3 regions of the Sporosarcina sp. Y1011 genome follow, and region 1 is predicted to be linked to each of the others. Evidence: riboswitches for the same ligand, from Rfam matches in the RefSeq annotation. Region 1 holds a riboswitch; each other region holds the start of a gene.
What was found. Region 1 has a riboswitch for preQ1 ahead of queF (preQ(1) synthase). Riboswitches for the same ligand answer to the same signal wherever they lie in the genome.
Positions count from the first base shown of each region.

Region 2: it holds a riboswitch for preQ1, as region 1 does, so the genes downstream of both, AC25Y5_RS04000 (QueT transporter family protein) here and queF (preQ(1) synthase) in region 1, are expected to answer to the same signal.
Region 3: it holds a riboswitch for preQ1, as region 1 does, so the genes downstream of both, queC (7-cyano-7-deazaguanine synthase QueC) here and queF (preQ(1) synthase) in region 1, are expected to answer to the same signal.

Region 1 covers NZ_JBYHFP010000001.1:356,116-367,014, reverse strand. Annotated here, with positions in the region: gene AC25Y5_RS01825 (MFS transporter) at 7-1,164, shown strand; PreQ1 riboswitch class I at 1,200-1,243, shown strand; gene queF (preQ(1) synthase) at 1,329-1,826, shown strand; gene recQ (DNA helicase RecQ) at 2,010-3,779, opposite strand; gene AC25Y5_RS01810 (hemerythrin domain-containing protein) at 3,884-4,300, opposite strand; gene AC25Y5_RS01805 (S66 family peptidase) at 4,380-5,399, opposite strand; gene tnpB (IS200/IS605 family element RNA-guided endonuclease TnpB) at 5,525-6,673, opposite strand; gene AC25Y5_RS01795 (SpoVR family protein) at 6,911-8,317, opposite strand; gene yhbH (sporulation protein YhbH) at 8,314-9,480, opposite strand; gene AC25Y5_RS01785 (PrkA family serine protein kinase) at 9,573-10,899, opposite strand, start outside.
Region 2 covers NZ_JBYHFP010000002.1:359,989-370,887, reverse strand. Annotated here, with positions in the region: gene AC25Y5_RS04020 (O-acetylhomoserine aminocarboxypropyltransferase/cysteine synthase family protein) at 1-197, shown strand, start outside; gene AC25Y5_RS04015 (homoserine dehydrogenase) at 311-1,297, shown strand; gene AC25Y5_RS04010 (BCCT family transporter) at 1,336-2,829, opposite strand; gene AC25Y5_RS04005 (excisionase family DNA-binding protein) at 3,017-3,247, opposite strand; gene AC25Y5_RS04000 (QueT transporter family protein) at 3,302-3,784, opposite strand; PreQ1 riboswitch class I at 3,792-3,836, opposite strand; gene AC25Y5_RS03995 (DMT family transporter) at 3,953-4,849, shown strand; gene AC25Y5_RS03990 (response regulator transcription factor) at 4,973-5,662, shown strand; gene AC25Y5_RS03985 (hypothetical protein) at 5,640-5,816, shown strand; gene AC25Y5_RS03980 (sensor histidine kinase) at 5,819-8,014, shown strand; gene AC25Y5_RS03975 (potassium channel family protein) at 8,192-9,229, shown strand; gene AC25Y5_RS03970 (CPBP family intramembrane glutamic endopeptidase) at 9,223-9,873, opposite strand; gene AC25Y5_RS03965 (hypothetical protein) at 10,190-10,522, shown strand; gene AC25Y5_RS03960 (DinB family protein) at 10,609-10,899, shown strand, end outside.
Region 3 covers NZ_JBYHFP010000006.1:117,848-128,746, forward strand. Annotated here, with positions in the region: gene AC25Y5_RS09785 (aspartate aminotransferase family protein) at 1-589, opposite strand, end outside; gene AC25Y5_RS09790 (sigma 54-interacting transcriptional regulator) at 601-1,965, opposite strand; gene AC25Y5_RS09795 (M20 metallopeptidase family protein) at 2,257-3,432, shown strand; gene AC25Y5_RS09800 (glycerate kinase) at 3,540-4,685, shown strand; gene AC25Y5_RS09805 (GDYXXLXY domain-containing protein) at 4,767-5,318, opposite strand; gene AC25Y5_RS09810 (DUF2157 domain-containing protein) at 5,315-6,391, opposite strand; gene queE (7-carboxy-7-deazaguanine synthase QueE) at 6,778-7,485, opposite strand; gene queD (6-carboxytetrahydropterin synthase QueD) at 7,482-7,907, opposite strand; gene queC (7-cyano-7-deazaguanine synthase QueC) at 7,904-8,569, opposite strand; PreQ1 riboswitch class I at 8,577-8,620, opposite strand; gene AC25Y5_RS09830 (DUF378 domain-containing protein) at 9,033-9,401, shown strand; gene AC25Y5_RS09835 (squalene/phytoene synthase family protein) at 9,524-10,345, opposite strand; gene sspL (small, acid-soluble spore protein L) at 10,601-10,735, opposite strand; gene AC25Y5_RS09845 (gamma-type small acid-soluble spore protein) at 10,763-10,899, opposite strand, start outside.

The sequences.
Region 1 (10,899 bases):
TACATTATGCGTGGGTTTGTTTACCTCATTGTATTTTTCTCGTTTTTCGACTTATTTTCACAACTTCCCGTTATGAGTCCATTTGCATTATCACTTGGTGCTACGCCATTCCTGGTAGGACTTGCGGTAGGAATCTATTCATTTTCTAACACAATCGGGAATGTCATTTCAGGTTTCATGACCGACAAACGAGGTCCATTCCTCATACTAGTACTCGGACTTTTTGCGACGGCGATTTCTCTCTTCCTCTACGCGTTTGTTTCTGGGCCGATGTCACTGCTCGGGGTGCGATTCGTTCATGGTTTTATGGAAGGACTAATTGTTCCCGCAGCCTTCACTTTCCTAGCAAATCGTGCAGAAGGTTCAAAACGTGGTAAAAATGTTGCAATTTCGGGTGCATTCGTTGGAATGGCCGCAATTTTAGGACCTGCATACGGAGGTATTGTTGCTGCTAATACAAGCACCTCCTTCATAATGGCGGTCAACGGCGGGATTATGCTACTGTTAGCAATACTAGCATTCTTCGTTCTTCGTTCTTATACATATGTACGAAAAAACCCTTCACGAGGTACTGGTGAATTCCGGGTTATTAATCTGTTCCAGCATCCCGGTATGGTTAGAGCTTTTGCGGGGGCATTCTTTTTAATGTTTTCCCAGGGGGTACTAGCCCTTGTTTTACCTTTAAAAGTAGCGTCGCTCGGATTCGATACGAAAACGACGGGGTTATTATTAAGTACATTCGGCGTGGTTGCAATTCTAATCTTTTTATTACCCATTAATCGAATTTTTGACCGCGTACGACCGGTTGTGACGCTAGCATTCGGAATTGCACTCATGGGATTGAGTATGTTGTTCCTAAGCCAAATTGAAGAATTGAATTACTTGTATGTTGCAATGGGTATTTATGGAGCGGGATTTGCTTTCCTATTCCCATCGATCAACTCACTGCTAATCGATTCTTCGTCTGCTGAATTCCGTGGAAAAGCTTATGGTTATTTCTATGCATTCTTCTCAATAGGCGTTGTTGCAGGTTCGGGACTTATCGGCTTCCTCGACCTGGAATATCGAGGAGCATTCATGCTGACTGGTTTCCTCCTGCTGGCAGTTGCTCTGTATGCGTTAATTGGCTTAACAAAAAGAGAAACTATTGACAAATCAGAGTAGGTCGTTTAATGTCAGATACGAAATGAATACCCTGTTCGGGAGAGGTTCATAGCGACCCTCTTAAAAAAACTATGGATAACGGAATTTAAGTCATGTGCATTCGATATGGCTCTTTTTTCCGGCGCCTATGGACCTCCCTGACAAATTTATGGGAGGTTTTTTAATTGGCTGGAAGAGATGAGGCAACACTGACCGACTTAACTTTACTCGGTAATCAAAACACAAAATACGTGTATGAATACAACCCTGACGTTTTAGAGTCAGTCGACAACATGCATATCAATCGTGATTATTTCGTGAAATTTAATTGTCCTGAATTCACTTCACTTTGCCCAATGACCGGGCAACCCGATTTTGCAACGATGTATATCAGTTTCATGCCAGACAAAAAACTAGTAGAGAGTAAAGCACTTAAATTATATCTCTTCAGTTTCCGCAATCATGGCGATTTCCATGAAGACTGTGTCAATATTATTATGAATGATTTAATTAAACTGATTGAACCACGTTACATCGAAGTATGGGGTAAGTTCACACCACGCGGCGGATTATCAATCGATCCATATTGTAACTATGGTAAACCCGGCACGAAATATGAAAAAATGGCAGAACACCGGATGATGAATCATGATATGTATCCGGAAAAAGTAGATAACCGTTAAAAAATTTAGATTAAAGTAGTAAACGCTACCCCAATTACTTTGTGGATTTAAATTGCTGTTTATTGATTAGAGGTTAGACTTTCTTTCTAATCATTGAATATGAGTCAGTTGTATATTCTGATAAATCAAGAGGCAGGCACTATCCCATTCGGAATAGTGCCTGCCTCTTTTATTCAAAGTTCATCAAGCGTTTTGCATTTGATAATTCTTGATTTCTTCCATGAACGGATCACCGTATCGTTCCAGTTTCGCAAGTCCTACACCGTTTACTTCTAGGAACGCATCATTCGTGATTGGCATTCTTGCTGCCATGTCCCGTAATGTTTTATCGGAAAAGACAACGAACGGCGGTACACCGGCTTCTTGGGCAAGTTTCATACGAAGTGCACGGAGCTGATCGAATAACGGATCATCATTTGCGACTTGCATAGTAACAACAGAAACTTTGCGATGTACTGTCACCTTACCTGTCAGTACATCTTTTCCTGCTTCACTAACATAAATGGTCGGAAATTGCCCATTTTCCACGCCAAGATAACTTTCCGAAATAATAAACTCTATGAAATCGGAAATGTCTTTAGCGCTGCGTCCCTTCATCAAACCATATGTCGTTAATTTATCAAAACCGAATTCAATCACTTTCTTGTTCCGTGATCCGGTTAATACTTGTGCAATCATAGCCTTGCCAAATCGTTGGCCCATTCGAATGACGCATGACAATACTTTTTGAACATCTTTCGTGACGTCTGTACTTTCACGAGTGTCAGTGCAATTGGCACATCTTCCACAATCCACTACATCCGTCTCTCCGAAATACAGGATAATGAACTTTTGTAGACAAGTTTCCGTATGGCAATAATCAATCATGGACTGTAATTTCTCCAGCTCAGCGGGAATTCTGCTTTGGTCTTGCGATTGGTCAATTAAGAAACGTTGCGTTTGAACATCCTGTGATGAAAAGAGCACAGTACAAGCACTATCGAGCCCATCACGGCCTGCACGGCCTGCCTCCTGATAATAACTCTCCATGTTTTTCGGCATTTGGTAATGAATAACGTAACGAATATTGGACTTGTCGATTCCCATTCCAAACGCATTCGTCGCTACCATAACAGCGGCTTCGTCATTTAAAAAGCGGTCTTGGCCGGATTGGCGTTCAATATCCCCAAGTCCAGCATGGTATTTTGCGACTTTCACTCCACTTCTTTGTAGGAAGTCATGCACTGAATCGACGGCTTTACGAGTCGCGGCATAGATGATACCCGCTTCCCCTTCATTTTTCCGAACATATTCTTTTACGAATTTTTCACGGTCTTGCCCTTTAACAACGGAAAAAGTTAGATTTGCTCGTTCAAAACCAGTCATTACTGTATTATTTTCACTAATTCCGAGCTGGTTGCAAATATCTTCCCTAACTGCCGGCGTAGCCGTAGCTGTTAAAGCAAGTAGAACCGGTTTTTTATCAAACAAAGAAACGATGCTACTAATATTTCGATAACTAGGTCGGAAATCGTGACCCCATTGTGAAATACAATGCGCTTCGTCGATGGCAACCATCGGAATTTTCATCAAACGCAACTGATTTTTAAAAGAGGGAGAGTCAAGACGTTCTGGTGCCACATAAAGAAGCTGATATTCACCCTGCACAGCTCTTTCCATCGTATCAAAGTATTCCTCCGATGACATCGAACTGTTGATGTATGCTGCCGGAATCCCAACTTGATGGAGCGCGTCAACCTGATCTTTCATCAATGAGATTAGTGGTGAAATAACGAGGACAGTACCATCCATCACAAGTGCGGGAACCTGATAACAAACAGACTTCCCGCCGCCAGTCGGCATAACACAAAGCATATCTTGATAATCCATAACTCCACGGATTACTTGCTCTTGTCCTATCCTGAAAGAAGGGTATCCGAAATACGTTGTTAATATCTTTAATGCTTTTTCGATTTTTACCGTCTCCTTCCAATATATGTCGATATCAAAATGGCCTTAGTCAGAAACTGGGGACTAGACGAAGAAAAAAGCACCGGGTAATGGTGCTTTTTGTAGGTTTATTTTTCAAAAAGCATACGTTCCTCGTCGCGGCTATGTATTTCATTGACGACAATCAAAGCGTGAAATTTGTGTAGTACAGCAGGGCTCAAATTTTCTTCTTCGCGCAATTGCTCAATGTCTTTCACAATAATTCGCAGTAAATCATGATCCCGTGTCAATTGAATAACTGCGTCCTTCAAGTCCGGGTTGCGTTCAGCAACTTCCCCGTAAAATCCTTGTTCTTCCGCATCCGCATGACTAATAACACGTGTCTTCCAATATTCAATCAAGTCATCTGCCGCTTGATTCGCTAATTCAAGATCTCCCTGTTTCAAGAAATCCATCATACCCTCTGTTTTACCGATTGCTCCTGAAAGTCCACCTTCATGTATCGCGCGGTGAGAGTGAAGTTGTTTGAGTGCAGGTCCAGCCATTTCAATCATCCTTTCATCTCGAGCATTTCTTTAAGAATACCAGATTTGATGGCATAATGGAATGGTTGCCGGGTTATCATTAGATCAGTTTCGTTTTCAACACGGCTTTGCCTTCTGCCACTTCAATTTCCGCGTATGCTCCATTGACAAATGTCATTTGAGGAGGCACGTGTCCAATATCTGCATTATAAACGATTGGAATACCCGTCAGCTTAGCCAGTCTTTCCATTGCATCTACATCACTAAACCCACCTTGGGCGATTCCTGCCGCTGTCCTGCCGAAAATGATGCCTGCAGTATTATCCAACCAGCCTGCATTATGCATTTGAAGAATAGATCTATAGAAATCGGAAGCATCCAATTCACAATTTTCAAGCGCCCAAACTATTTGATCATCCGCAACATATTTTTCCCGGAATGTTTTTACGTCCCCAAATGGCGTTCCAATCAGATGACGGATTGTATCAATACAGCCAGCTAATAGACGTCCTTCAAACCGAACAGGATGATTTCCTATCGTTTCCCATGCTGTTTCCATATCCAATTTAAAGACATAAGGATCTGGTGTTGCAAAATGCTGCCATTCTGATTGGAACTTTTCAGATGAATGCTGAATAATTGTATCCCCAGCGGATGCCTTAAGCACTTCCAGGAATTTCGAAGTAACTGGGTCCCATTCATCACTCCTTAAATCAACAAAATTAGTTCCATGAACTGTAGCGATGCCAGTTAATAGTGTAATCGTCAACAGCAATGTACTAGTATCCGAGTAACCCGTTGCCCATTTCGGCTTCAATTCTTCGTAATTTATAAGCGGAAGAATTTCAGACAAAAAGTGGCCGCCCCATGGAGGTATAACTGCATTTATATTATCATCCGTCATCATATCTAGAAATTCCTTAACACGTATTTCTTTCGGTGCTGAAGTCAGTTTTTCATTCGTCCAGACAGTCTCCCCAAGGAGTACGGTGTATCCCCTTTTCTCAAATTGATGGGCGGCTTTTCTCAGCAGATGATGCAACTCACTTTCAACACCTGAAGAAGTCCCAGTGACTCCTATTGTTTGGCCGATGCCTATTGGTTTAGGATAACGAATCATGGTCATTTCCCCTACTTTCCAATTTCCTTTTATAATCATCTATCTTTTCATTGAATTACCCCCACTTTCACTTCGTTTGGAAGTGGGAGATTCCTAAGACCACTGACGTAACCGCCAGTTATTGATTAGGCTAACCCCGCAATCCCTGCGGTTAAAAGCCTTTCGGCTTCATTTTTTATATTTATACTTGCGTTAATATCTCTATCGTGATGGTCTCCACACTCTCGACAATCCCATTCACGCAAGGCAAGATTCTTAACGTCTTTGTTTCTATATCCACAAGATGAACAAAGTTGGCTTGATGGGAATGTTTTACCTACAGCAATGACTATCTTCCCGTACCACTTCGCCTTGTATTCAAGCATTGCGCGGAACTGTGACCAACTCACTTCACTGATTGCTTTGGCTAAGTTGTGGTTTTTCAGCATGTTTGATACCTGCAAATCCTCAATTCCGATGACATCGTGGTTTTTGATGATTTCGATGGAGACTTTATGCAAGTAATCATTTCTTTTGTTTGCAATTTCTTCATGAAGACAAGCGACTATTCTACGTTGTTTCTGATAGTTCTTCGCCTCGAGCAGGGGTTTCTGTTGACGAATTGCTTGTTCTTTTCTTCTTGAAAGAATCCGCTGTGCTTTGACTAATTTCTTTTCCAATGCGCGAAAGAATTTTGGATTTTCATAGACGGCTTCATCTGAAAGTATGGCGAAATCCTTTAGACCAACATCAATACCGACAGAAGTATTGGTTTTAGGTAGCTTACAAGCCTCTGTTTCAACAAGAATGGAGACAAGATATTTCCCGCTCGGATTCCGTCTGATTGTCGCATTCATTATACGCCCTGAGATTTCACGGCTTTTTGCGAGTTTAACAACCCCCAACTTGGGCAATTTGATGGTATTGCCGATAACTGCAATATTACCGTTTGTCTGTTTTGTTTTGTAAGATTGGACGTTATTTCTTTTCGATTTAAAACGGGGTGGTTTGGTTTGCTTCTTAAAGAAACGGTCAAACGAGTCTGCAAGGTTGCGGACAGCTGATTGAAGAGCAATGCTGTCCACTTCTTTTAACCAAGATAATTCCTTTTTCAACAAGGGAAGGCCAGCTGAACAAGTACCATAAGTTAATCCTTTACCTGTTTCTTTATAGGTGTCATTCCATTTATCCAAAAAGTGATTAAAGACAAATCGGCTACATCCGATTGTTTTAGCTATGAGGACTTGTTGGTCTTGGTTTGGATAGATACGGAACTTATAGGCTTTGTTGATCATCACAGACTTTCACCTCGTTTCAAAAGGGTTTTGAATTAATTATAGAACGAATGTTCTGTTAATGCAAGGATTTTAGGCTACTGCCCAACCGAAATTCATCTCCCACTTATCACTGGGCTACGCCCTTGTCGTGATTGAAGTGAGCGTGTTCTTTCGGTAAATAGATAAATCAGTCAACTATAACTGGAAAATTGAAATATCCCCCGACCGTTAATCCGATTGAGGGATAAACTATTATTATACATACCTTCGATAGACCTTATTCTTATCAAATGAATACACAACTTGTAAATTTTCTACATATGTTTCTAAATGAACAATCCGTCCCCACAATTGATAGATATAAGGAAGTACGTTTTCCAAATACTTTAAATCTAGTTCTGTACCTTCGTATTTGTGTACTAAATACAACTCACCGTTTCGCAAGTAGTCACCATTGTCGACGACAATAAATGGAAATCCACCATTTACTCGCATAGAGACTAGTTGGTTTCTGACATCCTCATAATCCTTGTTTGTAATTTCATAATTGCTTCCTTTTTTTTCAAAGAGATATAAGTCTTCCTTCTGTACTAACTCTTTTGTGACATAATTCCGGATAAATGATATATCAGATTCGACTTCCCTTACTTCAAAGATCTTCTCTCTACCAGAGTTTGGTCGAACGCCGAAACTTCTCATTTTTTCTGTTGGATGATTATATCTTTTTTCAATATCTTCATATATTTTCAATCCCAGATAGTAGGGATTGATCGTTGTTTTAGAGGGTTGAATAACATTGGCGTTTAGTGTTGCGAATTCAATTGTCTCATCTGTCGATAAATCCATTTCCCTAAGAATCTTCTGATGCCAAAAAGATGCCCATCCTTCGTTCATAATTTTAGTTTCAAGTTGCGGCCAAAAATAGAGCATTTCTTCTCGCATCATTGTTAATATATCGCGTTGCCATTCCTCTAGTTCACGACTATATTGCAAAATAAAAAGCAAGAGATCCTTTTCTTGATTTATAGGTGTTTTTCCCCCTACTTTATTCGCTGCTTTTTTGACAATTGGTTTTTGATTAATATTCCATAAATCATCATATGGTGTTTTGCGAATGATTTCTTCATCATCATCCAAGTTTTGTTCATCATCCCCACGTTGAGGTCTTAAGATAGATGGATCAATATGTTCTTGAATAGCCAGGACTGCATCTAAAAAGCGTTCAACTTCTTCTTTACCATAAACCATTTCATAATTTGCAATTCGTTCTGCTGTTGCTGTCATACTCTCTACCATATCTCTTCTCGTATTTGAAAAACGGACATTGTTTTTGAAAAAATCACAATGGGCAAGTACATGAGCAACAATTAACTTATTCTGTATCAGGCTGTTCGTATCAAGTAGAAACGCATAACATGGATTTGAATTAATGACTAATTCATAAATTTGACTTAAGCCAAGGTCATATTGCAGTTTCATCTTATGAAATTGCTTTCCAAAACTCCAATGGGTAAACCGCGTAGGCATTCCATATGCACCAAATGTGTAAATAATATCAGCAGGACATATTTCATAACGCATGGGGTAAAAATCAAGGCCAAAACCAGTTGCAATTTCCGTAATTTCGTCAATTGCCCGATGAAGCGCTTTTATTTCCGTCAATCGAATCCCTCCAAGTTTTTATGGAAGAAACTTTTAAGTGCAAAGTAGACATCCCGTTTTTCTTTCAAAATATAATGACGGAATTTCGGATCATCGATTTTTTTAAAAGAAGACATCATTGTTGAAAAACGGTTATAAGCATTCACTTCTCCGTACCCAAACATATTGGATACAGCCATTAGTTCTTGAACGAGTTTTATGCATTTATCATTGTCAGATGACATATTCTCTCCGTCAGAAAAATGAAAAGGAAAAATATTATAACGTGCTGGATTATATTTTTGTTCAATTAACTCAAGCGCTTTTATATACGCGGAAGAACAGATTGTTCCCCCACTCTCCCCTTTTGAAAAAAAGTCTTCTTCCGTAACCACTTTTGCCTCTGTATGATGCGCGATGAATTCAAATTCAACAGTTTCATATTTCGATCTTAAAAAATTAGCCATCCAAAAGAAGAAACTTCTTGCCATTGTTTTTTCAAAGTTACCCATTGATGCACTTGTATCCATCATTGCAAGTACAACCGCTTTGGACTCAGGCTTTTTGACATCATCCCAAGTTTTAAATCGTAAATCATCATTATGAAAAGGGGCTATTTCAGCTTTCCCCTTAATCGCATTTCTTTTGATGGCGGTTAATATCGTTCTTTTCTTATCAATGTTCCCGATAAGTCCTTTTTTACGAATATCATTAAACTCAATTTTTTCTGCTGTATTTTCAGCTTGTTCTTTTTGTTCTAGATTTGGTAATTCCATTTCTTTAAATAAGGCATCTTCTATTTCAGTAATTGATACTTCCGCTTCATAATAATCTTGACCTGCCTGGTCACCTGCTTGTTTCCCCGACCCCGCATCGCTTTTCCCTTTTGATCCATCTTTTGCAATTACATCGCCTACCTGACTATCTCCGTTTCCTTGGCCGACATGTTTTGTTTTTTCATGATTGTAACGGATTTTGTATTCATCAAGCGAACGAATTGGTATTTTAATGACATCTTTACCTTTTGACATGATAATGCTCTCTTCACTGATTAAATCTGGTAAATTATTTTGAATGGCTTCCTTTACTTTATCCAAATGACGTTTCTGATCTTGATGCCCTTTTCGGTGGAGAGACCAGTTTTCCTGTGAGACAGCAAAATGTTCATTGTCTTTTTCATTCATCTTCATCCACACCCATCTTTTATACAATGTTTGCTGCTGATTTTAGAAAGAACAAGACTAATGCTGCATCAGTCTTGTTCTTCTCCCTAAGTTTACCGATTAAGCAGACTACCAACATAGCGTAATAATTCATTTGCAGATATAGAATTATATCCATATTCATCAATAAGCCTGGCAATTACTTCATTCACCTTTTTCAGATGCGATTCATCAGGTGTTTTAGATGAAGTCGTGATTTTGACGACATCCTTTAAATCGGCAAACAATTTCTTTTGAATGGCTTCCCGTAAACGTTCATGGGAATTATAGTCAAAACGCTTTCCACTTCTCGCATAGGCAGATAGCCGAATTAGAATTTCTTCTCTAAATGCTTTTTTAGCATTTTCCGATATCCCAATTTGTTCTTCAATGGAACGCATCAGTTTTTCGTCAGGATTCATTTCTTCTCCTGTTAAAAAGTCTCTTAGCTTATTTTTATTGCAGAAAGCCTCCACATTATCAAGATAGTTATCCATTAACGATATCGCGGACTCTTCATAAGAATAAACAAAAGCCTTTTGGACTTCTTTCTTAGCGATTTCATCAAATTCTTTCCGGGCGATAGAAATATAATTCATATATTTATCTCGGTCTTCCCTTGAAATTGAGGCGTGCTGATCTAAACCATCTTTCAATGACCTTAAAACGTCAAGTGCATTAATGGATGTTACTTCTTTACGGATGATTGCCGAGGATATACGGTTAATAACATAGCGCGGATCTATCCCGTTCATTCCTTCGTTCGGGAATTCTTTTTTCAGTTCTTCCACGTCAATCTCATTAAACCCTTCTACGTTTTCTCCGTCGTAGAGACGCATTTTTTTAACAACGTCAATTCCCTGCTTTTTGGAATCCTCTAGTCGCGTCAAAACTGAAAATATAGCAGCCACTCTTAATGCATGCGGAGCTATATGAACGTGTGTCATATCACTCTCCTTAATCATTTTTTCATAAATGCATTCTTCTTGACTCACTTTCAAATTATAGGGAATCGGCATGACTATAATTCTAGAGTGAAGTGCTTCGTTCTTTTTATTGGAAATAAAGGAACGGTACTCTGTTTCGTTTGTATGCGCGACAATCAGTTCGTCAGCACTTATTAATGCAAATCTACCTGCTTTAAAATTCCCTTCCTGTGTTAACGACAATAAATGCCATAGAAACTTTTCGTCCAGCTTCAACATTTCTTGGAATTCCATCATTCCTCTGTTCGCTTTATTCAGTTCTCCATCAAAACGATAGGCGCGTGGATCTGATTCGGAACCAAACTCAGCTATTGTTGAGAAGTCGATACTCCCGGTTAAGTCGGCGATATCCTGAGATTTAGGATCTGAAGGTGTAAAGGTTCCAATTCCTACTCGTTTGTCTTCCGAGAAGAAA
Region 2 (10,899 bases), on a different contig from region 1:
TAGCTAACGTTGGCGATGCAAAATCCTTGATCATCCATCCTGCATCAACAACGCACCAGCAGCTCGGCCCTGAAGATTTGAAAAAATCAGGCGTTACCGAGGAACTAATTAGACTATCGGTTGGTCTTGAATCAGCAGAAGACATTATTGCAGATTTAGCGCAGGCTATTGAAGCAGCAGTAGCTGTAACAGTATAATTTTTGGAAGAAGGATGGCTATGACAATCCTCTTAGTTTGTTACGCCCTATAGCCATTTAAATGAAACTGAAAAATGGGGACTTGTTATTAAGCAGTCCATGGAGGTGGCGAAATGCCGTCAATCAAGGTTGCTCTACTCGGCTTCGGCACTGTAGGTGAAGGGGTTTACAGAATTTTGAATGAAAGAAAGAATGAGATTAAGCAGCAAACAGGCTGCGAAATCGATATAGTTGCCATCCTTGTTCGCGATGTAGCGAAAGTGCGTCTAGCAACACCCGGGGTAAAAGTGACGGGAGACATCCAGGACATACTGATGAACCCGGACATTGATTTCATCTTTGAGGCAATTGTTGGTGAGGAACCTGCCTATACGTATCTTTCAGATGCAATCGAAAAAGGCAAACACATTATAACGGCAAATAAGAAAATGTTCGCGACACATGGTCCGGCATTATTGAAACACGCGGAATTCCGAGGCGTTCAGGTCGGTTATGAAGCAACTACAGCGGGTGGAGTACCAATTATCCGTACAGTAAAAAACTTGTTGCCTGCAGATCGAGTACGACGAGTCAGAGGGATTTTAAATGGAACCTCAAATTTCATCCTGACAAAGATGCGGGAAGAGAAAGTTTCGTTTAAGGCTGCACTTATTGAAGCACAAGAGCTTGGTTATGCGGAAGCAGATCCGACTGACGATGTTAGTGGTAAAGATGCTTTTCGAAAACTGATGATTTTAAGTGCACTATCATTTGGTGCCCAGCCTGATTGGAGAGACATCCCGACTGTGGGAATCGATGGAGTTAAAGCTGAAGATGTTGCAGAAGCGTTAAAAGGGAAACTTCGTTATCGGCATATCGCGGAGATTTCAATTGATGAAAAGGGTGTCTTGCGAGGAAGTGTGGGACCGGTACTAATTGGTCCTGACAATCCGTTATATGGAGTCGACGGTGTTGATAATGCAATTATTGTTGAAACTGATTATCTAGGGTCCCTTACTCTTGTAGGCCCGGGAGCAGGCATGTATCCGACAGCGAGCGCATTGATCGGAGACTTCTTATATATGGTTAGACAACGTGAAAAGGTTCTTATCAAAAGTTAAGAAAAAGGCGATTCCATCTCAGGAATCGCCTTTTCAAATCATTTTTTTAGCTTCATTAACTTAGCTTCTACTTTCAAAGCTTTGATAAATGAGATAACCATCAGCAACATGACGAATGAGAATGGCAGCGCCGCGATAATAATGGTGTTTTGCAAGGCCGTAAGTCCACCGACAGAAAGTAAAATGAGGGCAATTGTCGATTGGATGATACCCCAAATGAGTTTAACTGTATTAGGTGGTGTCAACGAACCGTTTGTCGACTGCATGCCTAAAACGAAAGTTGCCGAATCTGCAGACGTAATGAAAAAGGATGCAATCAGTAATATGGCAAATACTGAAACGGCGATAGACAAAGGCATTGCACTAAACATTTCAAAAATGACTAGTTCCGTATCGGCTTTCGCCAAATCGAGAACGCCGCTTTTCTGAATATCGATGGCTGTTGTTCCAAACGCTGAAAACCAGAATGATCCAAGGAGCGTAGGGGCAACAAGTACACCAATCATGAATTCGCGAATGGTACGTCCTTTTGAAACTCGGGCTATAAACATACTGACAAACGGTGCCCATGAGATCCACCAAGCCCAGTAGAAAATAGTCCAGCTGTCAAGCCAACTACGATCACTAGAGTCTAAAGGTGCTGTGCGAAAACTCATTTGAACGAGATTTGATAAATAACCCCCAAACGAATCAGTAAACATATTGAAAATAAGCAATGTCGGTCCCACTATAACCACAAATCCGAGAAGTGCGAGTGCAAGTACTAAATTGGTATTCGACAAATATTTAATACCCCTGCTAAGTCCCGACCAGGCGGATCCGATGAATAGGACAGTAACGACCCCAATGATGACAATTTGAGAAAAGATATTAATTTTAACGTCAAATAAGTAATGAAGACCTGCATTAATTTGAACAGCGCCGAAGCCGAGAGATGTAGCAACTCCAAACGATGTCGCGAATACTGCGAGTACATCGACGAGAACGCCCCACGGACCTACCATTTTTTTCCCGAATATCGGCTTCAGTGTTGCTGAAATTAATCCTGGTTCGCCTTTGCGGAACTGGAAGAAGGCAAGAGATAGTGCGATTACGCCGTACATTGCCCACACATGGAGCCCCCAATGGAAGAAAGTCTGTTGTAGCCCTTCTTTAAAAGCCGCATCCGTATTTGGAGCTTCCGTGGCGGGATCGATTGCAAAATGTGACAATGGTTCTGCGGCACCATAAAAGACCAGTCCGATACCCATCCCAGCAGAAAAGAGCATGGCAATCCATGAAATTGTAGAAAATTGCGGACGATCTGTATCTTTTCCAAGACGGATTTTTCCATATGGACTTATGATGAAATAGAAACTCAGGACTAACATAAATGACATGAGTAACATATAGTACCAACCGAAAGTTGATGCAACAACGTTTTTAATATTCGTTGTAATTGCTTCAAAACTTTCAGGGGCAAATGCGCCATACCCAACGGTCAATATGATGAGACCAATTGTGATATAAAAAACGTTTGATATTTTCTTCATACTTCCCCCTCGTGTTACTGGTAATGTAGAAACAGTTTTTAACTATACTAGCAAAATGTAATGAAAGCAACTGTCCGGTTAAATAAGTATTCCCGTTCATAACCCTTTCCATTCGTGTGCAAGGACGATGCGGAGTCCTCTATTTAAATAAAAATAGCTGAAAATCCATAGATTTTCAGCCGATTTCTCAATCTTCATCTTTAATGTCGCGATCCGGTGGAATGGGTTCGTTACGCCATTCGTCAATTTGGTGTTTTAATGTTTCGAGCTGTTCTAAATAAAGACTAAACTGATCTTTGTTCACTAGAAATTGTTCGCCGTCATGGACAGAACGGATTCGTCCTTCCCTTACATACTTCTGAATTTGTTCGACGGGCATGCTAAGATATTCGGCAGCTTCTTGAATGGAGATATACATCTAAGCCCTCCTTAGAAAATTCAGTTGTAGATAAAGTGGCGGGTGCTGTTTCGGTTAAATCAATTTCTTGAAGTTTAACCGTTTATTCAAAGCCATCATAATCGGAATTCCAATTGCCATGACAACAAATTCACCGATTGCAACTGTTAACCATGTAAGTAGGAAAGGGAGCTCTAATGCTAGGTTTAACTCGAAAGCAATGATGAACATGGTAAAGGTGAAAACAAGTGTGTTGAAGACCAATCGCTTGAAAATGCCAGGTATAAATTTAGCAGAAAATATCGTGATTGAAAGAGCTATAATTGATTGACTTACGCCGAAAAATAGGTCATACATGCCAAGTGGAGAAAACAAGTTTGTGACGAATACTCCGAGTACAATGCCGAAGAAGAACTTCTTATTAAATACCACAAGATGGTTGAACAGCTCGGAGATACGAAATTGGATTGCTGAATAAGCCAGTGGTGCTATTAATAGAGATACGGCTACATATAAAGCGGCAATAATCCCGCTTATGGCCATTGTTTTTATTTTCATTACTTATTTCCTCCTAGTTTTTTAGCGTGGGATGGTTACGAACCACGTGTATGAACAATTTATTATTATAGTGGATAGTTACTAATTACGTCAAGTTGATTTAAAGTGTTGGAACTCTCGAATTACATGGTATCTTCTATATATAAAGGGAAAAGGAGCAGTGGAATCATGTCGCAGCGAATTGCCTACACAGTCGTGTTGTTAGGCGCAATCCTATGGGGAACAACGGGCACTGCACAAACGTTTCTCCCGCAAACCATCCATCCATTGACAGTTGGTGCATCACGGCTTGCGGTGGGTGGTTTTTCATTGTTGATTCTATTACTAATCATGCGAAAAATTAATTTTCGAAATTGGCCGTGGAAAGCTACGATTTACGCGGCTATTTCAATGGCTATTTTCCAGTATCTATTCTTTTCTTCTGTTAGATTAACCGGCGTCGCTATAGGAACAGTCGTTACAATTGGCAGTTCGCCTGTATTTTCTGGAATCATCGAATGGTTGTTGTTAAAACGACGTCCGACACTTATTTGGCTTGCAGCTACCGCGCTTGCGATTGCGGGGTGTGCACTACTATTTTTAAATAAAGACGGTATCGTTGTTAATCCAGTAGGTGTTTCGATGTCGCTTGGGGCAGGACTATTGTTTGCCTTTTATGCACTTGTAAATAAAGAAGTACTTGAAAAAGTGGACGCTGTACCTGCTGTTGCAGTCATCTTTTCAATTAGTGCGTTGTTGCTGATGCCACTTGTGTTTTTATTCGAAACGGATGGTCTGATTTCTGCTCGGGGAATATCTGTGGTACTGTATCTTGGACTAATTACGACAAGTGTAGCGTACATCCTGTTTTCAGCCGGATTAAAAAGAATTCCATCGTCGTCTGCCGTTACTCTATCACTTGCTGAACCGCTTACTGCAGCTGTTTTGAGTGTTATTGTGGTTGGCGAGCATCTCGACGGAACGTCCTGGACGGGCATTGCTATGTTGCTAGGCGGAATCCTCGTATTGACGCTCAGTGGTAGAAAAATGAAGAAGTCAGATAAACCCCTGGTCTCCCATCGATAGTTGGGAAGTCAGGGGTTTTTACCGATATAATCTGTTCTTAAGAAATTCTTCATAATTACAGTAGGTGAATGTTAAGATTTGGCGGTTACAATTGGTATCATAGAGAAAAGCGAGGTGCGGAAGATGGCGAAATTCACAGTGCTTGTAGCGGATGACGATCAGGATATCCGTAACGGGATTGAAATATATTTGAAAAATGAAGGTTATGAGGTACTGAAGGCGGCGGATGGTATAGAGGCACTTGAGCTACTGAAGTCGAATGATGTCCATCTTCTTATTCTCGATATTATGATGCCAAATATGGATGGTATTACTGCGACATTCAAAATTCGGGAAGCGCGCAATATCCCGATTATTATGCTGAGTGCGAAGGTGGAAGACTCTGATAAAATCCATGGACTATCCGTTGGCGCAGATGATTATGTGACGAAACCTTTCCATCCGATGGAGTTGATGGCCCGTGTGAAGTCGCAATTGCGTCGCTATATCCAATTTGGGACATACGATGGTCAGAAAAAAGTAGAAATCGACGGGCTTGTTCTTGATGAAGAAGCAAAGGAAATCACTATTGATGGTGACGTGGTAAAACTGACACCAATTGAATACAAAATCACAGAGTTGCTGATGAAAAATGCGGGGCGTGTATTTTCCATCAATGAAATCTACGAGCGCGTTTGGAATGAAGCAGCGTACAATGCTGAAAATATCGTTGCGGTGCATATACGTAAAATACGCGAAAAAATTGAAGCAGATCCGAAAAATCCGAGATATGTAAAGGTGGTGTGGGGCATTGGTTACAAAATCGAAAAATGACTGGGGTGTAGCTTGGTCAATCATCGCTATTGTCATTGCGGCTTTAAGTATCGGTTACTGTTTCTCCCACATCATTGACCTGGTCGGTAATGGAATGGAACGTTCCGGTAGAGCGATTGCTTACTTCACCCGGATAGTGAAAGGAAATGTATGAATATGAAAAATAAACGAATGCCTCTAGTTGTCTGGTCAATCCTGATCGCCTTGTTTTTAACGGCGCTTGTCTCTATTATAAACACGGGTCCGAGGTTTGTAGGGAATAGCTTTGTAGATACAGATGAATTCAAATCAGAAATGGAAAGTTTTTATGACAGGATTAGTACGACGGTTTTGAATCCGATTGATGTGGAAAAGGAGAAAAAACAAATCAACGTATCAAAGGAGGAAATCGCAGAGCATCGTGAGCGTTACGGCACATTGGCAGAACAAATTGCCAATATTGCAGCCCAATATCAAGACCGAATCGCAGAGGCGACAGCAGCTGGCAATGAAGTGCTGAAAACAGAACTGGTCAAAGAACAAGAATTAAAAACAGATGATATTCGAAAAAACTTCCAAGATGATAAGTATGTAGAGGAAAAAGTCCGTTCTGAAAAAGGAAAGGCACTTGAACAATATGTAAATGATCATATCAATGGTATGGATGGTTATAACTTCTCACACATTGCCTACGAATTGAAAGATGTGGAAACGGGTGAAATGTTTTCGTCTGGAAATGTCAACGTGTCCACTGTCTATCAGAACGTGTTTGATTCCGAGGAAGGGTACTTTGAGGCGAAGTCACTTCGTATAAATACCAATGATTTGTATCAGTACACTAGAAACCATTCTGGAGAATACATCGACAGTAACCCATCAATAATCGAGAATCCTAAACGAGATTTCGAAGGGATTGTCGCCGTTTCAAAAGCGGCATTACTGGAAGGGGTTTACGGTCAACAGGCAATCTGGTTTAACAAATCTAAATACATTGCCTATGGAACTTGGGTTGCGGGGGTAATTGCATTAATCCTACTGTTGACAAAGTTTCGTTTCAATAAGAACTGGGTGAAGGGTAGAAGAGGGGCAGACTGGTATAATCGTATAAAAATCGATGTAAAAGGAGCTCTGTTGGTAATAACATTGCTGATGCTCTATACTCATTTATTAATTGTTGCAGACTTTGTCTATTTTTATGGCCTTGAAAATTTACTAATGTATATAATTTCTTGTCTTTTCCTTGCAATCCTCGTTTTGCTAACAGTGTTTCAGGCGGCTAATTTCATGGAACGACTAAAAGATGAAGAGACGTTGAAGCAAGAAATTAAGGATAGTTATAGTTTGAGATTTATACTTGCGTGGCAAGGAATGTTTTTGAATCGTTCAATTGGTAGACAAATGTTCCTTCTATTAATCGGTTTTTTCCTAGCGGGCATCGGGTTTCTCGGTGTTCTCATGCAACCTATATTAATTATGATTTACATTCCACTTCTATTTTTCGCTGGATTGCCATTCCTCTATATATTCGTGAGAAGAACGGCGTATTTGAATCGTATTATTGTGGCTACTGAAGCGATGGCGAATGGACGTCTTCATGAGGAAATTAAAATCGAAGGGAAATCACCGCTTGCCGATCATGCACGGAATCTCAATAATTTACGCGAAGGTGTCCGGAGTTCCATGACCGAACAAGCGAAGAGTGAACGCCTAAAAACGGAACTTATTACGAACGTTAGTCATGATCTTAGGACACCATTAACATCAATTATAACGTACACGGATCTATTGAAAAAGGCAGATATCACAGCCGAAGAAAGAACAAAGTATATAGATATTTTAGATAGGAAATCACAGCGTTTAAAGACATTGATTGAGGATTTATTTGAAGTTTCGAAAATGGCAAGCGGTAACTTGGAGCTTCACAAACAACGTGTCGATTTGACACAATTGCTTCAGCAAGCACTTGCAGAGCACGAAGAAGAAATTTCGAAATCGGGCCTTGATTTTAGGGTGAACTTACCAGAGTCTACGCTTGTTGCCTATGTCGACGGGAAAAGATGGTGGCGCGTACTGGATAATTTGATTGTCAATGCCATTAAATACACATTGCCGGGTACCCGTGTCTATATTACACTTCGAAAAGTGGGAGATAACGCGGAATTCGTCGTGAAAAATGTGACGAAGTATGAGCTTGGTGAAAACACTGACGAATTGTTTGAACGATTCAAAAGGGCTGATGCATCACGTCAAACGGACGGTTCTGGACTTGGTCTTGCGATTGCACAATCCATCGTCGATTTGCATAATGGGAATATGAAAATTGAAGTAGATGGAGATTTATTCAAAGTAACGGTCGTCGTGGCGGCGGTTTAATAAATAGATAACGAAGTAAGCTGTAAGCAATGCCTTTATTTAAACGAGGCATTGCTTACAGCTTCTTTCTATTGTCAGGATCATTAATTGTGAAAAGGGTTTAAGGTTTTCCTTTAGCAGGAATGATTAACTAAAACAGATGCTACGTCTGGTACTGTAATTTGGGAGATGATTGGTTTGTTTAAAAAAAGATGGCTTGATATTGGTCAGGGTTCCCGGCGTCTGTTATTTCTGATGGGTGCAATAATATTTCTGTTAATTTTCGCAACTGTAGGATTCATGTTTTTCGAAGACCTACCGTTTTTCGATGCATTATGGTTGACAATCATCTCCGTCATGACGATTGGATACGGGGATATTTATCCAGTGACAAATGGAGGTAAAGGATTTGCGCTTTTCCTCGTGCCGGCAGGGGTTGCGATTGTGACATATGGACTTGGTACAGCGGCTACGTACATTATTGAAAAACAATTAGCAGAGAAAGTGTGGGAGAAGCAGATGAATCATGAAATAGGAAAGTTGGAAAATCATATCATTGTGTGTGGATTCGGCCGCGTTGCGCAACAGGTATACAAGCAACTAAAAGAGGAGGAAGGCGAGACGAAAATACTCTACATTCATGACAACGAGGAGGAAATACTTGCAGTTGTCGATCGGGGAACTCTTCGGCTCATTGGTGATCCGACGAATAAGGATATTCTGTTGAAAGCGCGTGTCGATCATGCTAAGGGATTGATTACAGCACTGGAAAGCGATGCGGACAACGTTTTTATAACCTTAACGGCAAAAAGTTTGAATGAGGATATAGAAATCGCAGCACGTGCAGAAAAAGAGGGGTCAGAAGATGTGTTGAAAAGGGCAGGCGCAACCCGGGTCATTAATCCTTCTGTTATCGGAGGGCGCGAGCTAGCCATGTCCGTTATAAAACCGACAGGAATTGACTATATAAATAAGCTTATTCGTTCGGGGAATAAGGACTTTATGGTCGAAGAAATCTTGTTGGATGGACATTCGACGCTTCTTGGACAGACCGTTGATGAGTTGGACATACGGAGAAAGTATGGCGTCACTCTCGTCGCCATAATGCGGGAAAAAGAACTAATCAGTAATCCTGATTTAAAAATGAAGTTTAGCAAGGGAGACATCCTTATTGCGATTGGTGACCGAGACTGTATTGAAAAACTTAAGGACGCGGTAGACTCATCCTTTCAATAGAAATAAATAATATACACTCCAACAAGTAAAACACCGATATCTGCAAACATGTGTATCGTCCAGGAGGGCAAAATGGTTCCGCTTTTTTCATTGGCCAACTGAAAGATCACTCCTCCCAACCAAAGTCCCGCAACGGCTACTACGAGAAGTGCCGGGCTAAACCAAGGTAAAAAAATGGCAATATGGTAAACCGCAAACAGGAAAGATGGAACAAGAAGTCGGATTTTTGAATTGCCCATGAGACTTGGCAACAGGCCGCGGAAGTAAAACTCCTCCAGCATCGAATTACCGAACAAAATATAGAATGCGATGAAAGGGAACACTGTAGCTGTTACACCAGCGTCTTCTAAATCGACAATAAGTTCATTGAGATTAATGAATGGCTTTAATAGGAGAAATGACATGATGATAACGGCCATTATTAAGATTCCCGAAGCGTTTGCGATACCCATACTTTTAGAATCTGTACCGCGTAATCGTAAGAATGGAAATCCAAACTTCCTATATAAAATGAGTGGAATCAGTAGAAATAGAACAACCTTCGCCATCGTTTTCCATATGTATTCAACCTCAAGACTTTGTTCAATCCAGATAAGAATAGCGATGTTGATTAGCGGCATAGCAAAAAAAAGCGATTTCTTCAAAAAATCCCCCCCTGTTTATTGTAAATAAGACGAAATAGTGGGATAATGGTTTCACAGGATTCTGAAAATAGGTTTGCGTCTCTTCAAGGTTATTTAGTGAATGAAGGGCATCATACGTTCAGAAATCCGTAATATATTAATCTTTTCAATGGGTTACCTGAATTACTACTAGCAATACTTGTGTTAACGATTGGCTATTTTTGATAGCGAAAGTTAAAGCAACAAGACTCAAAATAAAAAAATGAGAACCGTGCGAGGGGACGGACGGAAAGCGTATCCCGGTTCCCCGTACGAAGAGGGAGGATTTAAAGTAGATATGACAAAATCAGATGGCAATTATCCAAACAAAGACGATCTAGAACCAAATGTTAAAGGGATGTCTAAATCCGATGAGCTACCGCTTGCGGATCCTTCCGATTCAAATACATCGGAAGTTTTCAGAGAAAATGAACAGGAAGAGACGGGTGAGAACAAACCGTCTGCTTTCGCCGAAAATAAGATAAATAATACGAATACGGGTAATAATAAACCGGTATCGGGCGTAGGTTCTCCTAATGGCGAGGTAGATAAAGAAATAAGTAATTTTGATCAGCATACACACGAAAAATGGAACAAAGAGAAACCGAATGAAGATCCTTTTAAACCATAATTAAGCAGCGGTCACCCCTATATGGAGTGGCCGCTTTGATTTTTCTTGAGGGTACGATAGAGTAGAGGGGGAGAATTAAGAAAGGGATGATTATAATCGAAACATTGAATCAATTGAAATTCAGTCGTATATACACACTTGGCCGTGTAGCCAAAATAAGTGAAAAGGCATGGGACACACAACCTGCAGGATTCAGCAACACGATTCGCTGGAACGCGGGTCATATTTTTGTCTCGATGGAAACGCTTGTTCAAAAAGCAGTGGAGGGCTATGACCTTGTTAATCCGGAATGGATTTCATTTTTTGTATCGGGCTCGACTCCAGAGGGCTGGGAGGGGAACATTCCTTCCATAGAAGAGCTTCTCGTGGCGTTGGAG
Region 3 (10,899 bases), on a different contig from region 1:
GTTTTTCAGGGAAGAAGACTTCAGGATCTGCACCTTCAGGAAGGTATTCAGGTAAAGCATATGGCAATTGATATGAAAGCCATGTGGGTTGCAGGTGTTTTCGGTATTTACTTTTAGATGTCGTAACGCTTAATGCACCCATTGAACGTCCGTGGAAGCATCCTGTAAAAGAAACAATATAAGGTCGGCGAGAAGTGTACTTGGCAAGTTTTAATGCACCTTCAATCGCTTCAGTACCACTATTTGCGAAAAAGAAGTTATCGAGTTTTGGTGGCAAAATCGATTGTAATTCCGCAGCGAGTTTCAGAATTGATTCGTAAATGATGACGCCAGAGGGACCATGTATAAGGTTGTCCGCACTGTCTTTTATCGCCTGAACTACTTTTGGATGACGATGACCGACATTTTCCACGGCAATTCCAGATGTGAAGTCTAAATACCTTTTACCATCAGCGCCGTAGTAATAACATCCCTCAGCTTTAACAACCGGTAAATTCGGATGGTCTTTTGCCATGCTTGGTGCGAGAAAGTTTCCGATATTGTCGACCATATGAAGCCAATCTTGTTTTTCATTGTTTTGTAGAGACAATCTAGACACTCCTATTGAAATTCAATGTATTTTTTTAGTTTGCGTACGACGGAAGGTTGACTTATTCCTAAGAATTTCGCAATTTCAGTCGTTGTTCGATAGCGCTCTTGTGCGTTTCTTAAGACTTTCATTTCTACGTCTTCTAAAATGCTTGGGAGGGTACGACCTTCAAGATGAATAATAGACAAATCATTTGTGGTTTCCTTGCGGTATTCTGGTGGTAAGTCTATCGACGTGATAATAGAAGAAGTACTTTGAACAACAAGTCGTTCCATTACATTTTTCAGCTCGCTGTGATTGCCCGTCCATTCAAGTCGAAGTAGATGGTTAAACAAATCATCTGCAATTCTCTTCTCGGTATGGTGATAACTGGAAAAGTAATGCAAATAAAATGTAATTAAAGCACTCAAATCTTCTTTTCTCTCATGTAATGGTTTTAAATAAATAGGCACAATATGAAGTAAATAATATAAGTCTCGGTGAAATTCTTTTCCAAGTAATGCATCTGTAAGAACACTTTCGGAAGAGCTGATGAGTCTCACATTTAGTGGAATGGCTATCGTTGAATGGATAGGTGTGTATTCACGTGCTTTTAAAACACTCATCAGTTTCCCTTGTAAATGAACAGACAACTTATTAATCCCTTTTAAATAGAGTGTACCTCCATGAGATAACGTCAACAATCCGGTTTCTGTGTTTTCAAACTCACCACCGAATAGTTCTCGTTCAAACATCGCTTCAGGTATTGTTTCGCAGTCGATTTCAATGAATGGCCCATCTTTACGAGTGCTTTCATTGTGAATGACCTTTGCCATTGTCGTTTTCCCGGTTCCTGCTTCTCCATAAAGGAAAATGGAGACGTTTAGTGCGGCTGCATTACGTGCAGTTTCATAGGCGATTCGAGTTGATCTGCTTTCAATCGTCAGCCCATCAATTGTAAGATTTTCTTTTCGTAAGTGAGATAGTTCTTGTTTTGCCAAAGACATTTCAAGTTCAAGATCTTTCATGTATTCCTGAATAACCAGAAGTTCTGCTACTTCATATGAATAGCTCATTACAAATTCAACTTCACCCGATTCATTAAAAAAAGGCATACCAGTAATAAGTACTTTCTGTCCACCTGGAGTCGATTGTATAATGACTACTTTCTTTTTCTGTTGAAGTACTAAAGGTGTTATGGCAGGCGAGAATATCCCCATTTTCTCCAGCGCATAAACGGACTTTCCGAGTAACTCTTCAGCTTGTATACCATAATTTCTTCCACTAATTTGCGAAGCTTTTACTATGATACCTGCGTGATTGGTTACGATGATGTCTTCGTCATATGAATCGATAATTTCTTCCCTTGAATTTGGATGTAAGAAAAATCCTAACATACGACCACCTTTCCTCAGAATGACATTATTCAATTTTGAATTATTATTTAGAAGTAAATAAATTGTACTGCTTTTTCAGAATAGCGGCAATAGATATTTAAAAGTAGGGAAGATTTTTTTATGTAAATAGTTGATAACGTTGAAAAGTATAACATGTATGTTCATTCTTGCACAAGTATAATTATGCAAAAATGAATAAAGGGAAATTAGGATTTCCTTTCTCTATTGCTTTATGATTAACTGACTAGAAGGGCTACAATTTAAATTCATTAAATGGAAGGAGAATTATGAATGCTAAAAGAAATGATATTCAAGAATATATCGATTGCTAGGATAGAAATGATAAAGATTCGTCGTCATTTACATATGCATCCTGAGCTATCACATCAGGAGATTGAAACGCCTAATTTCATCGCGAACTACTTGGAAGACTTGGGAATTGAAGTTAGGCGGGGGGTTGGTGGAAGAGGAGTCACGGGGATAATTCGTGGTGGGAGGCCTGGGAAAACAATTGCATTTAGAGCGGATTTTGATGCGTTGTCAATTCAAGATGCCAAAAACGTCCCTTATCAATCAACTGTTCCCGGTGTCATGCATGCTTGTGGACATGACGGTCATACTGCAGCATTACTAGGGTTTGCGAAATCTATGAATGCAGTAAAGGACCAACTTCAGGGAACTATTGTGCTTATTCATCAGTTCGGGGAAGAACTGCCACCTGGTGGGTCAAGAGCAATGATTGAAGATGGTTGCCTTGAAAACGTCGATGCGATTTACGGTGCCCATCTACAGTCCAATATGGAAGCGGGTTATGTCTATGTGCGTGATGGTTATTTACAGGCTGGAGAAGATACGATAAAAATCACTGTAAACGGGTCTGGAGCTCATGGGGCGGAACCGCAAAATGGGGCAGACCCGATTCTGGCAGCCAGTCATATTATGGTTGCCCTACAGTCGATTGTAAGCCGCAATGCAGACCCGTTGAAAGAACTTGTCATTTCGATAGGGAAGTTTCATGCAGGTGATGCGGATAACGTCATTCCAGAGAAAGCAGTTATGGAAGGGACAATTCGCGTCTTTGATGAGGACTTGCGAATGCTTGCCGGCAAGCGTCTAATTGAACTTGCACAATTTGTCGGTCGTGGACTCGGTTGTGAAGTTGAAGTCCAAATAGAAAAAGGCTATGACGCACTTTGGAATCATCCAACACAAGTGAATATTGTCCGCCAAGTGGTAACGGATGCATTTGGTAAGGACGTTTTGGTGGAAACTCAACCAATTATGCCGGTTGAAGACTTTTCTTATTTTCTGCAAAGAATTCCAGGCGCATTTTTCTTCGTTGGAGCAAAAATGGATGACACAGATAATGTCTTTCCACATCATCATGAACGTTTTGACTTTCACGAACCTGCGATGGAAATGATCGCGAAAACATTCGCGGGAATTGTACTTGCATATCAAACATAACCAATGCTCGGAGCGCAATAGCCTGTACAAAATTAAAGGCAGGACTATAATTTCATAATAAATGAATGCTAGATGCTGTAAAACGTTGAATAAAGGGGGAGTTAAAGATTAAAATAGTTATCGCTCCAGATTCATTTAAAGGCAGTGTCACAGCGATGGAAGCTGCACGGTCGATTGAAAAAGGTGTTTTCCAAGCGTTTCCAAATGCAGAAACGGTCCTTGTTCCTGTAGCAGATGGGGGTGAGGGAACAATGGAAAACTTAGTCGCTGTTACCAAAGGGTATACGAAGACAGTTCTAGTTTTAGGACCACTTAGAAGTCCGATTGAAGCTAAATACGGTGTGCTTGGAGATACTAAAACTTGTATCATCGAGATGTCGACTGCATCAGGTTTGAATTTATTGAGCAGTACTGAATTAGATCCACTTAACGCAACTACTTATGGAACAGGTCAATTGATTAGACATGCACTCGATGAAGGATTTAGAAGTTTCATATTGGCGCTTGGTGGTTCAGCAACAAATGACGGGGGCGCTGGAATGCTTCAAGCACTAGGTCTAGAACTGAGGGATAATACAGGTGCGGAGCTTGATTTTGGTGGGGGATCATTGAATCAACTTGACTGTATTTCTACGGAAAACTTTGATCCCCGCATTAGTGAGAGTCAATTTTTGATTGCGTCTGATGTTGAGAATCCCTTTGTTGGACCTAATGGGGCTTCACATGTGTTCGGTCCGCAAAAGGGCGCGACTAAAGAAATGGTTGAACTCTTAGACAACAACCTTTTACATTTTGCTAATTTGATTGAAAGGGAAATAGGCATTAGACTCCATGAACTTCAGGGAGCAGGTGCGGCAGGTGGTATCGGAGGCGCAGTTCTTGCGTTTTTCCCTTCAACAATGAAGCGGGGGGTAGATGTCGTACTCGAGTATACAAGGCTTGACGAACATCTATTAAATGCAGACCTTGTCATTACGGGCGAAGGACAACTGGATTTTCAAACGGCTTTTGGAAAAACACCTATGGGAGTTGCCCAAATGGCAAATAAACGCAATGTATCTACTATAATTCTGGCTGGGTCGCTAATGGGGGATATCGATTCACTTTATCAGTACGGCGTAATTGGAGCATACAGCATCATGAATAAACCGATGAGTTTAAATGAGGCCATGGAAAACGCAAGTGAGCTATTAGAAAAAGTCGCGGAACAAGTTTGCCGTACTTATTTTTCAACTAGAAAAGTGGCTGAATGATATGGAAATCAAAAAACGATTGAAAAACTAAATAAAAAAGCCCTAAACAGTTCACTAGAACTTGTTTTGGGCTTTTTCATGTTATTGAATTGCTTTAACATCCTTCAAAATTGCATAACCGTTTTTCACCTTTAAGTGAGCAACCAATTGCCCTTTAGCAGATAAATCCTCAAGCTCTTTTCCAGTGTTTTCTGGTACATAGAATCTATCTAAACCAAAGTTAATGGAATGAACGTTTATACCTGTCGTATTTTGATAGTCATAGCCATTCAGTTTTCCAGTTAAGTAAATACTGCCTTTTGGTTTTTTATCAGTTAAGCTATCAAGTACATAAATGTCTCCCTGTTTAATTAGCTTTCCATAAACAGTTAACTGATTGGAATTCGTCTGTTTTTCAATTTTCCGCAAAATATTTGTGGGGATTTCGCTTTTTGCAACTTCCTCAATTTCATAGCGGAGCGTTACATAATCTCCATATAATAAATCTCTCGGATCCACAGGTACAGTTAACAAGCTAATATCTTCACCGTACGTTTGCGCCCATAGCGGTTTAAAAGTCAAGCTAATTAACAATATAAGAGGGATGGCTAATGCAACGATGAAACCAAAACGCTTATTTTTCATCCTGTTCATTGGCTATCACCTTTCCTCTGACGTGTCTTTTCAAACCAGAAACCAAAGCCAATTAGGATCAAACCGCCAATGACAAAGAAAAGTGATTTCGGCATGAAGTCATATGACAAATCTGCGTAAAAGCGGAAAATCAGTGCACAAACAATGAGAACAGCGGGTAAACTACCGATTTTCAAGAAGAACAGTAGTTTTATCGCGAAAACAATTGTGAAAATAATCGCCATGATTTCGGCAGTATCTCCAGAAACAACATCAATCCAAGTAGTTGGAAATGTTAGAAATAGCCCCGCTATTCCATAGACAACTGAACCAATCCATTCAGACGATAATTGGTAACTGCCATACGGGTAAAAGGCGAGAAATAACCCGATGACGAAGAAAGAACTTGCAATAAGAAGCCCATGCACATCAAAATAGATAAATATATTGAAAATAAACGTCATTGCTAAAACCGTATTAGCGATGAACAAACCTCTAGAATGATTGAACCTTTTTTCATTCATCCAAAAAAGAAATGGAATGACAAGTAGAAGGAAGTAAGGTACACCACTGATTCCACCCCATACATTGAATCCATAGATAATGAAAAATACTGTTGCTACTGCAGCTATAAATTTATCTTTCAAGTAATAGGCGAGCGGTAAAATCCCGAGTCCCCACATGAAGAAATCCGCATAGACGCCTGCGCTTAGGTTAAACATCTGGCCAATCAAGAAGATACCGGCACCGTACACAGCCACACCGATATAATAAAGGCTACGCGATGTTTTTGGATAACGTTCTTCCATTTTATAACCGCCAATATAAAAGCCAGCTGTCGCAACGAATAATAGAATGAACTTTGCAAGTTTCGGTATTTCCTGCCAATTTCCAGCGACGAAACTTAAAATACCGACACCTATTAAAATGGCTCCAAAGACCAGCAAGACCCGCACAAAACCCACTCGTTCAGTAGGCTCGTATTCCGATAGAAGCGCGCTTCTTTGATCCGTCCCAAGCTTTCCTGCTTGTTCTAAATAGCGAAACTCCTTTTCAAGAACACGGTATTCAGAATTACTGACTTTTCTCTTCATCTAATCGAGCCCCCTATTCCATAGTTTCTCGTATGCTTAATTATACCCGTCTTTAATCATTAGCAACACTGGAAGTTAAGACTATTTTCTAGAACAGTTAAAACTTTATAAGGGTCAAGTGGGAGATGGAAGAATGAAGAGTTTTAGGACACTCTATCACGTAGCACATAGTATTTTTAGCTATGTACTATTAAAAAGTGATACTTCCTAGAAATAAAAGTAGGGATGCGATGAAATCGCATCCCTAAGTATTAATACATATCGACAAAGTGCTGAAGTCGTTCAATATAAAGTAATACAACTGCATCTGTTTTGCTCGATGTGTGGATTAAATTATTCGCCAGCGATTCTGGACACTTACCATGTGTAATTTTATTAGTACATATCTAAACCCCGCGTTTGTTCCCCCATATAAGCGTATGGAGCTGAGGTAATACCCTAACGTCATTCATGATAGATGAATTGACGGTCAAATCAACCAACCATTCATACCGATTTAGTAGAGTAGACACTAGCAGTTCATTTTCAGTCGTCGTCGTATCATCGTTTCCTGTCTGTAAAAAGAAAGGAAAAGCCGGGTAACGTTGGTGGACGGCTTCGGCAAATTTGAAATCTACTTCATCAAAAATGACGATCTTCAAACTAGCAGTCGTATTAAGCAGTTTCTCCATAAATGTATCCAGTTTGCTGAAATCTGTTGCCATTCCAGAACTAGGTGGTTTTGGAGAAAGGGTAATATCATCGATTTCCAACAACCAATCCTGCCAAAAAGAAGCCTGCGTTTCAACCGCAACTTTCCAGCCTTGTTCATGGCATAAATCAACAAGTTCCCCGATACCTTTATGAAGCGCAGGATTCCCACCTGAAATTGTTACATGTGAAAATGACTGCCCACCAATTGCTTTAAGTTCTTCTATAATTTCAATAGGTTGTTTCGAAACGCTCTTTCCTGAACCATCCCACGTGAAACTGGAATCACACCACGAGCATGAATAATCACACCCTGATGTCCGAACGAACATCGTTTTCAATCCCATTACCATTCCTTCACCTTGAATAGTTGGTCCGAAAACCTCCATCACAGGAATCTTCATACGTTCTCCTCCAGTTTGGGCCGGTAGATGACGTAGCTTGTTGGCGTTTCACGGACAATGACCTGAAGACAGACTGCTTTATTGCTTCTCGTCTGCAGAACTTCCTGAATTGAATTATAAATCTGTTCAGCTAATTTCTCGGTTGTAGGGAAGTTAGACTTAAATTCAGGATGATCATTCAATACGGAATGATCATATTTATCATGAATGAGGGTTTTGAGTTCCTTGAAATCAATCAGAAAACCAATTGAATCCAATTCATTTCCTCCGATTGTTATGTTCAAATAGTACGTATGCCCATGCATCACTTGGCACTTTCCAGCATTTTCACTTGGAATGTAATGCGCCGCCGAAAAATGCATGTCTTTGTTAAGTTCAAAACGAAACGAGTGCTGAACTTGTGGGTAAAATTGCTGCATCATTCGGAAACACCTTCAGACTTTTTAGTAATGTAAGCAGTTAGTCCATCATTTCGTAATACACAAGCTGGACATTCCCCGCAGCCTGAACTTGGAATTCCGTTGTAGCATGTAAGTGTTTTGTGCTGTACAAAATCGAGTGCACCTAATTCATCAGCCATTGCCCAGACCTCGGCCTTATCCAGCCACATTAAAGGCGTATGGATAACAAAGCGCCCATCCATTGCTAAATTCAACGTGACATTCAATGACTTAATAAAATTGTCACGGCAATCAGGATATCCGCTAAAATCAGTTTCACTCACACCCGTTATTAAGTGCCGGGCTCCAATCGCATCAGCATAGACAGCCGCAAACGACAGAAATAGATGATTCCTTCCTGGAACAAAGGTAGAAGGTAATTCACCATCTACTTCTTTTACTTCGATTTCATCACGTGTCAAAGCATTAGCAGATAGTTGGTTAATAAGACTCATATCGAGCAGTTTAAACGACACACCGAGCTCATCCGCAATTTTTCTTGCACATTCAATTTCCGCTGAATGGCGCTGACCATAATCAAACGTAACCGTCGCAACTTCCGCGAAATTTTTCAATGCCCAAATTAGACATGTCGTACTGTCTTGGCCGCCACTGAATACAACGACTGCTTTTTCATTTTTCATAGTAAACATCTCCTTAGTTTTTTTGAGAGGGAGTTTTCGAACCTCTTTTTCGAACAATGTTAATAATAGCATAGGAGTAGAAGCTACTAGTAGTAGTTTCCACTTTAAATAAAATGATATATTTATTCAGTATTTATATACCGATTGAATCCTAATCAATTTCAATATATAAAATGTGATTTGTTGGTACATTCATATGTATAAAGGGAATAGACATCACCAAGGATCAAAAACGGGAAACATAAAATATATAGGATTAGTGCCGATTAACTCCACAAATTTTTATGATTTATGTATTAAAACGCTTTTTTAGCAGAAGATAATAACGAATCTTAACAATTACCGGGAAGAGTGTTTTTATGGTGCCCATTCGTAATGATGTAATCCCTTTAAAACTCGAAACGGTATTGCGGATTCAATAATTGTTCGAAACTGCTTATTAAATAAGGGAGGTGTTAAAATAATGAGAACGATACAACGAATTGCCTTGGCTTTGGTAATAATTGGAGCAATCAACTGGGGCTTAATTGGATTTTTTAAGTTTGATTTGGTAGCATCACTATTTGGTGGACAAGAGGCGTTTTTATCACGGGTGGTTTACGGTCTGGTTGGGTTAAGTGGATTGGCTTGCTTGGGTATCTTATTTAATCCAATCGAAGAAACAGTCGCAGATAAAGAACCCAATCGTCGAGGCGTTAATAATCTCAGTTACGATACTGAATTCGGTGAGGAAACAGATATTGCGAAGTTGCGCGAGTCTTCTAAGAAACCCATTGATGAAAAGAATTCAGCTGACACAAGAAAGCAGGATTCAACAGACAATAAAAAATAAAGGAAGCTGAGCAAAGTTGTGGCATTTGAAAAAACATCCCAGCCTATGTCATATTGACAAGGGCTGGGATGTTTTTTAATGCATTACCTATACTTTTTCGAAGGTATTAATATAAATTGGTGTCAATTTTCATTAATAATTTCTTCTACTGTAGATTCAACTTCAGCTCGTGACATTTTTTCTTTACCACTCTTAAGCGTTTTTAATGTTGTTTTTGCCAAGGCAAGTGGGATTTTACAGAATAAAAGAATGTTTTTAGTGTCTAATGACTCTACATAGGCATCCGCTTTTTCCAAGTTCTTTGTTGCATAGGAAAACATGTCGTTACGGTCCCAACCATCGGGAATAAAATGAACACCGCGATCAGCATCTTCCTCTTGATTGCGGAGCATATTGACTGCCTGCAAACCACGTCCGTACCCGATAGCTAATTCACGATCTGTTTTAGTGCCATCATACATCTCCCATATGTCCGAAAGCATAACACCTACTAATCCTGCTACATAGTATGTATATTCATCTAAATCTTCTTTGGTTTTAACTAACCAATCCTTCTCGACCCATTTCGCCATTCCGTCTGCCATAATACTTGTTGACTCTTTTACCTTGTCCATAATATTTTCCGGACAAAAAGATAGCCAATCAGCCAGCCTTAATGTTACTTCAGGTAAAAGGTCCTCATAAGGCTTTAATAGTTGTTGGTAGGCTGCGCCATCAAAGTCTGCTTTTAAAAGTTCGCTTGTTGAGCGCAAAAGATATTGCTTCGTCTCCGATTGTAATCCTTCGTGATCTTCAATTTCATCAATTGCTCGCATACATAAATATGCTGATCCTACAGACTTTCTTAATGTTGGATTTAGTAATTTGATGGGGATATAAAAGGTTCTACTTGTCAACTTAAGGATGTGCATGGCTTCTTTATTTAACTTTGCTTCATTAATCAATGAAATGATCCCCCTTTCACAATGAGGTTGTTAATGTTTTAACGCCAAAGATAGAAAACAATCAATTACTCGGATAGTGTCTCAAGTTATTCAGATTGTATTCGCTCACAATATACTTGGATCGTATAATCTTTATTGTATCATGGACGGCAGTAATACGTACAAATAAACTCAGCCTACAACTTAAAGGCTGAGTTTGGATTATATTGCAGTAAACTTCAAGTTGATGTCGTAATGTGCAAAAAAGTCAAATTATTATTTCGTGTTCTTCTTTTTAGCGGCATCTTCCAGTTTACTTTTTGGATCTTTTGATAGGTCAGTATCTGCATAACCTTGGGGTGTTACACTAGTCGCTTTCTTACCCTTATCGTTATTTTTGTCTTTCTCCATTTTTTCACCCCCAATTAAAATGAATTGCTATATGTGATTTTTCCTTGTCACTTCATCTGGATTTGTATCACTGTAGATACTAGTTCCAAGTCCGCCACTCTTGGCAATTAATTCTTTTACTTCATTATAAGTTAGGCCCGAGTTTGCATTTTTTCTTTTTACGT